DNA from 3 places in the Psychrobacillus sp. FSL K6-1415 genome. Region 1 is predicted to be linked to each of the others. Evidence: predicted binding sites of a transcription regulator. Region 1 holds the regulator's gene; each other region holds the start of a gene.

Region 1 (3,286 bases):
TTAAATAATCGTTGTTTTCATATTTCACTTCTGTGCCTGAATATTTAGAGAAGATGATGCGGTCTCCCTCTTTTACGTCAAGTTCAACGCGAGTGCCGTTTTCAAGTACTCGTCCAGTCCCTGTAGCAACAACATTTCCTTCTTGCGGTTTTTCTTTAGCAGAGTCTGGAAGTACGATGCCAGATGCTGTTTTTTCCTCAGCTTCGATTAATTCGATTACGATACGATCACCTAATGGTCTTAACAAGTGAAACTACCTCCCTAAAATAGTAAAATGTAATATTATTAGCACTCTTACTCTTTGAGTGCTAACACACTTATAATAATAATTAATCACAGAACATTTTGCAAGTAAGAAGCTATCTTTTTCTTTTATTTTCTATTTCCGATACAATAAGAAAAGAAGGTACATATAGAGAGGAATAAAACTGTTTATGAAACAACAAAAAACTGGTATATACATTTTAATCGTTTACTGTATAATGCAACTATCTTCAGGTATACTTGTCCCGTTCCTACCAGAGCTTTATACCCTATTAGAAGCTAAAGGAGTGGAAAATCCAGCACTTTTCATTTCTGGTTGGTGGGTATTTCTTAGCATGGGAATCGCTACATTGATCACCCTGCTAATCATCCGTAAAGACAAGACTTACTTGAAGCCACTAAATGGTAAGCCAAGCCCAACCCTCCAAACGATCGGTTGGGGAATTGCTGGTTTCTTTCTAGTATTTGTAGGACAGGGTATTGCAGCAAGCATCGAGCTTAAATTTGGTGTGGATCCTGGATCAGAAAATACAACTCAGTTTATAGAAATTGCCCATACCGTACCATTAGCTATTTTTTCAATTGTCATTTTTGCCCCTATATTAGAGGAGCTGATATTCCGAAGAATCATTTTCGGAACTCTGTTGCCAAAAACGAATTTCTTTGTAGCCGCTTCTGTAAGTGCAATTGTGTTTGGAATTATTCACTTTGACTTTACGCACATACTACTATATGCGGTTTCCGGATTTATATTCGCATTTATCTATTACAAGACAAAGCGAATTATCGCATCAATTATCTCCCATATGTTATTAAATGGATTTGTTGTGCTAGTTCAATTTTACGGTGAGGAAATTCAACAGTTTCTTAAACAATATTCAAATATGCAGTTCCTATTTTTTCATTAATAAAAGCCTTTGACCTGTTAGCATTATGGTCAAAGGCTTTTTTTGTTATTCAGTCAGTTCATTTCTTATTAAATAAATAAGAGTCTGTAATTCTACAGAAAGATCGATGGTATGTACACGGATAGCATCGGTTGTTTGTAAACGTATTGGTGTAAAGTTTAATATCCCTTTAATAGAAGAAGCTTCTAATTGATCGGCTACTTGCTGTGCAGATCGACTTGGCAAAGTAAAAATGACCAGTTCAATTCCATATTCCTCTAGCTTTTCAAGCATAACACTCGAATGATACACAGGAATATCACTTATGGTCGTTCCTTCTACCGGAGCCTTTGTATCGAATGCCACGACAATTTTTGTATTATGGTTTTTTTGGAAATTATACTTTAGAAAAGCAGTTCCCAAACTTCCAACTCCAATGAGCGCAACATTCGCAGCCTCATCCTGATCGAGTGTTTTACGGAAAAACTCAAGTAAAGTCGGAACGTCATAACCGTAACCCTTTTTTCCAAGCGCACCAAAATGAGAGAAATCTCTCCTAATTGTTGCGGAATCGATTTTCATCGCTTCACTCAATTCCTGCGAAGAAACTCGTTTGTGCCCAGCATTATGAAAGCTTTGTAAAAATCTATAATATAATGGAAGTCTTTTCGTAGTTGCTTGAGGAATTCTCGGTATTTCTGGCTTCATAAAAATCCTCCTAGTTTAGTCAAACAAATCGTTATTATCTTACTAGACATTTCTACCATTGTAAACCTAGAGCGTTGCAACGACAAGCCCTATCTATTACACTAAGGATAGAATTGAGGTGCGAATAATTGTGATTGTTTTACAAGTCAATCAAATAACAAAATCCTTTAACGGTGAAGATATATTAACTAACGTAAAGCTAGAGGTTCAGGATCGAGACCGGGTTGCCCTTGTTGGTAGAAACGGTGCCGGAAAATCTACACTACTTAAAATAATAGCAGGTGAAATGTCGTATGATTCAGGCGAAATAATTATGCCAAAAAATATTCGTCTTGGCTATTTAGAACAGCATGCAGGTCTCGAATCTAAATTGACAATCTGGGAGGAAATGAAGACAATCTTTAGTCATCTCATTAACTCTGAAAAAGAGCTTCGTTCCCTAGAATCACAAATGGCAGACCCTACTATATATGAAGATACTGAAGCTTATGCAAGAGTGGCAGCAACGTACGATGAATTACAGTTAGCCTTTAATGAGGCAGGTGGCTATCGCTTCGAATCAGATATACGCTCTATATTACACGGCATGCAGTTTTTCCCAGATGATTATGATAAGCCTGTCCAAGCATTGTCAGGAGGACAAAAAACGAGGCTAGCACTTGCAAAAATGCTTCTAAGTAAGCCAGACTTGCTAATCCTCGATGAGCCTACCAACCATTTGGACATTCAAACGCTAAGCTTTTTAGAAAACTATCTGAAAAATTATAGCGGTGCAGTTCTTATCGTCTCACATGACCGTTACTTTTTAGACCAAGTAGTCAACTTTGTTTACGAAGTATCTCGGCATAATGTAGTAAGATACGTTGGCAACTACAGTTCGTACTTAACGCAAAAAGCAAAAAACTATGAGTTAGATAGAAAGAAGTATGAAAAACAGCAAGAGGAAAAAGCAAAGCTCGAGGATTTTGTCAGTAAAAATCTTGCCCGTGCCTCTACAACTAAAATGGCTCAATCTAGACGTAAAGTTATTGAGAAAACAGATTGGATGGAATCCCCAGATGGTGATGAAAAATCTGCTTCTTTCGGATTTACTATCGATCGACCAAGTGGCAATGACGTACTTCGTCTGGAGCAAATTGCAGTTGGCTATCCAAACAAAACTGTTTCATCGAATATTTCCTTCTCTGTGTACAAGCAAGACCGCATTGCACTCGTTGGACCAAATGGAGTGGGCAAATCAACTTTACTAAAAACAATTATGAAACAATTAAATGCCGCTGATGGGAAAATCCAGTATGGTACGAATGTCCAATTTGGATACTATGATCAAGAACAAGCTGCATTAACTGGCAACAAAACAGCTTTACAAGAACTATGGGATGAATGGCCGTTGATGAATGAACGAGATGTCCGCACTGTATTAGGCC
Region 2 (3,286 bases), 240 kb from region 1:
ATACCAGGAGGAAGGAGTAACAACATATCCGAACTTCAAAGGTGAAAATGCTCCGATGGTAATTCCTAAAAGAAAGCTAAGTACATATATAAATGAATTGATAAAAGTAGGATTCACGATTGACTCTGTAATAGAAAGTGATGTATCAGTAAATTATGAAACGGCTCCAGAAGAAGTATCTTATCGATATTATTCTTTATATAAAGCAAAGAGATTCCCGACTACTATGATTATTAAAGTTACAAAAAAATAGTATGTGCTTTTAGATGGAGGAGAGAAATTGGAAGAAGACAATAAGTTCACTTTATATTTTCATACGTTTGTAGGTGCATTAGGTCTGATTCTTTTAACAGTAACTATCATCAAATATTATGAAACTATTGAAGTTAGTTCAGGTTATTTGCTACCTTTCTTTGGGTTTATTCTTACGTTTTCTTATATAAATTATCTGGAAAATAAAGCTGGTGTTAGTAAAAAAGTTATTTGGATCAGATCTATTTCGTCAATCGTTATATTGCTGTTAATTTCAAAGGTATTATTTTTTTAATATGTCAATTTCTAATAATCATAAAAAAGGCATCCAATTAATTTGGTTGCCTTTTTGTCTTAAAACAATTCATCTTTTAATTTGTCCATGTTCAAAATAATATTGCCTGCTGGATTAGAGCTTATTAGTTTTGACTTTTTTAAAGAAGTAAGAGTTCTGCTAACTGTTTCGCGGCTCGAGCCGATCATATTTGCTAAATCTCGGTTTGTGAACTGCGTTGTGAAGATATAGTGATCGTCATCAAATTTCTTCCCATGACTTTTTGCTAAGCGTAATAATAATAGAATAATTTGCTCGTATGTATTGTGTAACATTTTTTCTTCTAAACGATTTTGTAAGTCTACGATTTTATCTCCGAGTATACTGAAAATCTTTACACAAATTTCTGGATTAGTTTTTAGAAATTCCTCAAACAAATGAATAGGTATATATATTAAAATTGCATCCTCTAATACCTCGGCATGAGCGGGATAGGTGCCTTTTCGAAAGAAACCCATATGAGGGAACATTTCACCTTCGCCGAGAACATTGACGATTTGTTCTTTTCCTTGCATATCAGTACGATATATTTTTATCTGCCCTTGATGAATAAAGTAAACATTAGTTAGTGGATCGTCTTGCATAAAAATATGTGTTCCTTGGCGATATAACCGATTCTTTGCCAAGTCAAGTATTGGTTCTATTTCTGCATTGGTCAAATCTTTAAATAAGGAAAACCGTTGTAGAAGTGCTTGTATCGATTCTACGTTCATATAGCTCATCCTTTCCCTGCGATTGTCCTTTTCATTGTACCATCAATAGTTTCTCTTTGGAGAACAATGACAAGTGATTAAAATCATAGGGGATATGTGTTTATCCTCACTTCAGTTTAGAATGGTAAGCATTATGATATGAACAGAATCAAAAATATTGGAGGGAAACTAAAGTGAGTAATATTCAATTTGCAGTAAAACTAAACGCACCAGATATTGAACCAAGAATTCGTCATCCTAGAATATTCGAGGCATTTGATGCTTTACAGTCTGGAGAGTTTTTGGAGCTTTCCAATGACCATGATCCAAAACCATTGCTCTATCAATTTATGATGGAACGTGAAGACACATACACATGGGAATATATTGAAAATGGTCCTGATCATTGGAGAGTCGCTATCGGCAAAAAATAATATTTCACTTAAAGATCCTAGAGAGAGCTATTTCGGGATCTTTTTGTTTATTGTTTGTCATATCTTCCTATTTATTATGTGAATAATATCACTTCGGATTAAAAGTGAAAATGTTAAAATCCAAGTATAAGTTAACTTACGGTCATTTTAGGAAATAAATTAGGAGGAAAAAAATATGTTTTCAAGAGATTATAATGAAAATCCATTTATCGTTATCTGGGAGTTAACCCGTGCATGTCAGCTTCATTGTTTACATTGTCGTGCAGAGGCTCAGCATCATAGACATCCATTGGAGTTAACGCTAGATGAAGGGAAAAAGTTAATAGATGATATTTATGAGATGGAAAATCCATTGCTTGTATTTACAGGTGGGGATCCTTTGGAACGACCGGATGTATTTGATATTGCAGAGTACGCTATTAAAAAAGGAGTCCGTGTATCTATGACTCCATCAGCTACTCCGAATGTAACAAAAGAAGCAATGCAAAAGGCAAAAGATATTGGACTAGCTAGATGGGCTTTTAGTATAGATGGTCATTGTGCTGAAGTTCACGATCACTTTAGAGGTACAACTGGATCGTTTGATTTGACGATGAAGGCTATCGAATATTTAAATGAATTAGAGATGCCTTTACAGATTAATACCGTTATTTCAAAATATAACTATGAATACTTGGATGAACTAGCAGAAATGGTGGAGAAGCTTAATTGTGTCCTTTGGAGTGTGTTCTTCCTAGTTCCAACTGGTAGAGGGAAAGAAACAGATATGATCTCACCCGCAGAGCATGAAAAAGTGTTTAGATGGCTTTATAACCTCTCTAAACGTGTGCCATTTGATATTAAAACAACTGCTGCACAGCATTATCGCCGTGTAGTTATTCAACAAAAACTACGTGAACAAAAAGGATTGAGCGATGAAGATCATATTTTCTATGAAGATGCATTGACTATGGGGGATACCGGTAAAATTGATGGATTGGGTCGAGCGCCAAAAGGAGTAAACGATGGAAATGGCTTTGTCTTTATTTCGCATACAGGTGATGTTTTCCCAAGTGGACTACTCCCGATAAAAGTTGGCAATGTCCGTCAAACACCATTAGCAGATATTTACCGTAATTCTGATGTATTCCAAAACCTTCGGAGTCCCGATAAATATAAAGGGAAATGTGGAGTGTGCGAGTACAATAAAGTGTGCGGAGGATCCAGATCCAGAGCATACAATCTAACAGGGGATTATATGGAAAGCGAACCATACTGCATGTATATTCCACAGTCCATGCGCAAGAAAAAAAAGCAACCATCCGTATAACGTGAAGACAAGTAATAGAGGAAAAGCTATTACTTGTTTTTGTTTTGTATGTGTCTAAACGAACCCAACTCATGGTGAAAAATCTGGGCAAGGAAGACTAAAACGAGTAGTATAGATATATTAGTCTGAAAAATAAATTATTAATTGAACACAGAATAGAGGGGAAGAAATGGATATATCTTTTAATACTACAGAAGGTAGATTTAATTACCGAGTGGCGGGTTTAATAGTGAAGGATAACAAGTTGCTAATTATGCAAGATAAA
Region 3 (3,286 bases), 1.7 Mb from region 1:
GCTTATAGGCTGTAAAAGGTAATTCTTCCTCTCTATGTTTATCCACTTGGTTTACGATTAGATATACATTTTCATTATAATGAAGCAATTGTTTCGTAAATTGAAAGTTTAGCTCTGACTGTACATGATTATAATCCATAACGTAAAAAACTATATCAGCCAAATGCAATGCAGACTCAGTGGAAATACGATGTGCATCATCAGTCGAGTCAACCCCAGGGGTATCCATTATGGTAATTCCTTCAGGGAGACTAGAACCAGCATGACCTATTTCAATTTGGGAAACTTTACTTCCATCTTTTGAGTATTTTTTAACTAATTGAATATCATACTCCCCAGAAAACCTAACTGGTGGCTGCTCCACAAAGTGGACTAAAGCATAGTTTTCACCTGTATTTTGGACAGTAACGATATTTGCAGAAGTTGGAATCGGGCTAGTTGGAAGTAATTGTTCATTAACCAAAGCATTAATCATACTAGATTTCCCGGCAGAAAAGTGACCTGCAAACGCAATTGTAAATGTTCCTTTTTCCAATTTGCCAGCAAACAGTTTAGATTTACGATAGCGTTCGTCATCATTATTTTGTTGGAAAACAGTTGCAAGTAATGCATTTTGTTCTTTTATCATTTGTAATTCATTTGAGTTCTGCATATTAAAAGTATATCTCCTTCATAATTCGACAATGTACATCTATCATAGCAAAAATTTAAAGCCTGTAACAATATTCTTTGACTCTTTTATATAAATGAAAACCATTAATTAATCGCAGTTTGAGATGCAAACGCTCTCATTTTATTTTGTGCAATACCTTTCATCTATAGTTACCACCCTTAATGTTAGAAGGATACTCAGTATAGATTTGCTCTTTCTAAAACTTAGGATAAGTACTACTGTGATTTACGTTTCAGATGGTGCTTTACTATTGCGACCATCCTAGAAGGCTCATGTAGCGAGCGTCAAGCACACATCTGTGTAAAAAGCATATATAAGCTTCCCTACCAAAACGATAAAAAGAAAAAAATGACTCTATTTGTATGCACAAATAAAGTCATCTGGGTTATTCATATTATTTTGGTCTTTGGCGCAGTAGACTTTAAAATATATACAGTTAACACACTGTACACTATAAGAGATGCTCCAATTATAATTGCTAACATATAAATCGCCCTCTCAACTGAATTTGATATTCATTCTCATCGACATAATACCATAGTATATTTTAAAATTCTACAATTCCTATTCTTTTTTCCTATATTACATGATAAAATTGATACATCTATACTAGATGGAGGGAAGAAATGAGCGCTTCAAAACATATACAAACAATTTTAAATGGAACCATCCAATCATTAAAATCAGTCATACCAATTGCAATGGATATTAAATCCCCTTCCTTAATGGTTCAACCATTCGAGCAAAAAGAAATGGGTGTACTAATAGGAATTATCGGTGATATTAAAGGACGTATAATTATTGACTCCTCCGCTGAATCCTTTTCTGCAATTGGAGCAACCATGTTCGGCATGCCATTAGAAGGTGAAATGCTCGAATCATTTACAGGCGAACTTGGAAATATGGTCGCAGGAAATATATGTACCTCCGTTGCAGGAAATGGCGTTGAAATCGATATTACACCACCTACTGTTATAGTCGGCACTACTCGGTTATTTGGATTTCAACATGCTTTCAAACTTCCAGTAGAGATTGAGAATGTTGGTGAGATGACAATTATCTTAACAATAGATGAATAAAAAGCAGAGCCTCCTTTTTAAGGATGGTTCTTTTTTTATGTAAAAAATCAATCTAATTAAGTAATTACTCATCTATACTTTCACATTTCACATATAGTTCACAGTTTGCATCCGTTCGTGTGATTTTTATCACATCATCTATTAACCAATCAATTTATTATGGAATTATACAAGTTGAATAGGAGGAGGTGTAAGTAAATGTCGAAAAAGAAAGAAAAAAATCCTGATTTAAAAGGAACTCTTTATTCTGTTGGTTTTGTCGGTTTATTTATATTAGTTTCTTGGTTCATGGCATTTTACTTATTCATTGATAGATTTTAATTTAATGGAGGTTAAAGACTTATGCATATTCATAAGTATGAAAAATGGTGGCTAACTTTTGGGATTAGCTCATTGGTATTATTTTTATTTATAGTAGGTTTTAGTGCATTTCATTATGGCTCACATCCCCCAACTGGAAAAGTTTACATCGATCCTGAGCGAGTTGATGAGATTGTACCTTTTAATAATCCAGGGGTTCATAAAGTAGAAGGTAAAGAATGGGATTATGAGGTAGTGCTAGTTGCATCTGCATTCTACTATAATCCGCCTGAGATTGAAGTTCCATTAGGTTCCACCGTAAAGTTCATAGCAACTACTAAAGATGTTGTCCATGGATTTCAAATTGTAGGAACAAATATTAACATGATATTAGAACCAGGTTATGTTTCAGAATATGTAACAACTGTGGACAAATCTGGCGAGTTTTTAATCTTATGTAATGAATATTGTGGCATAGGACATTCTACTATGACGTCCATGTTAAAGGTGGTGGAGTAAATGACAACGATTAAAGAAAAAGCAAAAGAATTTACAAAGGTGGATCGTCGTGATGGTAAGTTAGCCCTTGCTCATATATATGTAGCATTTATCGCTTTATTCATCGGAGGTCTTTGTGGATTATTACAGGTTTTAGTTCGCTCTGGTAAGTTTACACTCCCTTGGGGAATCGGTTATTATCAAGTTTTAACTGTTCATGGTGTGTTACTCGGCCTTATTTTAACAACATATTTTATACTAGGATTCCAAATTGCTGCTATGAGTAGAACTTCTGGAACTTTTACAAACAAACAACGTTCACTAGGTTGGATTGGTTTCTGGATAATGACTACTGGTACGATTGCAGCTGCAACAATGGTATTACTTAATGAAGCTTCTGTATTATATACATTCTATGCCCCTCTTCAAGCACACTGGATTTTTTATGTGGGAATGGCATTAGTAGTAGTAGGATCATGGATTGTTGGACTAGCAAAAATTATGAAGTATAGAGAATGGCGTAAAGTGCATCCAGGTGAATCTAGTCCCCTCCTATCCTTTATGGTAATTGTCAATATGGCAATGTGGATTATTTGTTCTCTAGGTGTAGCTGTGGAAGTTGTATTCCAATTAATTCCTTGGTCATTGGGCTGGGTTGATAAAGTGGATGTTCTTCTTTCTCGTACATTATTCTGGTATTTCGGTCATCCATTAGTTTATTTCTGGTTGTTACCTG

The links. The regulator Rex, encoded in region 1, represses fermentation and respiration genes when NADH is low (regulators of the CRP and FNR family bind a similar motif). The targets are predictions, from matches to a motif close to TTGTGAAATATTTCACAA.
Region 2: MKY60_RS16250 (TIGR04053 family radical SAM/SPASM domain-containing protein) is a predicted target of Rex. The motif match lies at 1,789-1,806, and genes of this name have one in related genera.
Region 3: MKY60_RS08580 (cytochrome c oxidase subunit 2A) is a predicted target of Rex. The motif match lies at 1,870-1,887, and genes of this name have one in related genera.

What each region holds. Positions count from the first base shown of each region.
Region 1 covers NZ_JBBOOQ010000001.1:3,585,318-3,588,603, forward strand. The annotation lists gene groES (co-chaperone GroES) at 1-247, opposite strand, end outside; gene MKY60_RS17550 (CPBP family intramembrane glutamic endopeptidase) at 435-1,172, shown strand; gene MKY60_RS17555 (redox-sensing transcriptional repressor Rex) at 1,218-1,859, opposite strand; gene MKY60_RS17560 (ABC-F family ATP-binding cassette domain-containing protein) at 1,990-3,286, shown strand, end outside.
Region 2 covers NZ_JBBOOQ010000001.1:3,345,495-3,348,780, reverse strand. The annotation lists gene MKY60_RS16270 (class I SAM-dependent methyltransferase) at 1-253, shown strand, start outside; gene MKY60_RS16265 (hypothetical protein) at 281-547, shown strand; gene MKY60_RS16260 (Crp/Fnr family transcriptional regulator) at 607-1,299, opposite strand; gene MKY60_RS16255 (DUF2249 domain-containing protein) at 1,473-1,712, shown strand; gene MKY60_RS16250 (TIGR04053 family radical SAM/SPASM domain-containing protein) at 1,888-3,021, shown strand; gene MKY60_RS16245 (NUDIX hydrolase) at 3,191-3,286, shown strand, end outside.
Region 3 covers NZ_JBBOOQ010000001.1:1,837,574-1,840,859, reverse strand. The annotation lists gene MKY60_RS08590 (dynamin family protein) at 1-652, opposite strand, end outside; gene MKY60_RS08585 (chemotaxis protein CheX) at 1,300-1,752, shown strand; gene MKY60_RS08580 (cytochrome c oxidase subunit 2A) at 1,951-2,073, shown strand; gene MKY60_RS08575 (cytochrome B5) at 2,095-2,571, shown strand; gene MKY60_RS08570 (b(o/a)3-type cytochrome-c oxidase subunit 1) at 2,572-3,286, shown strand, end outside.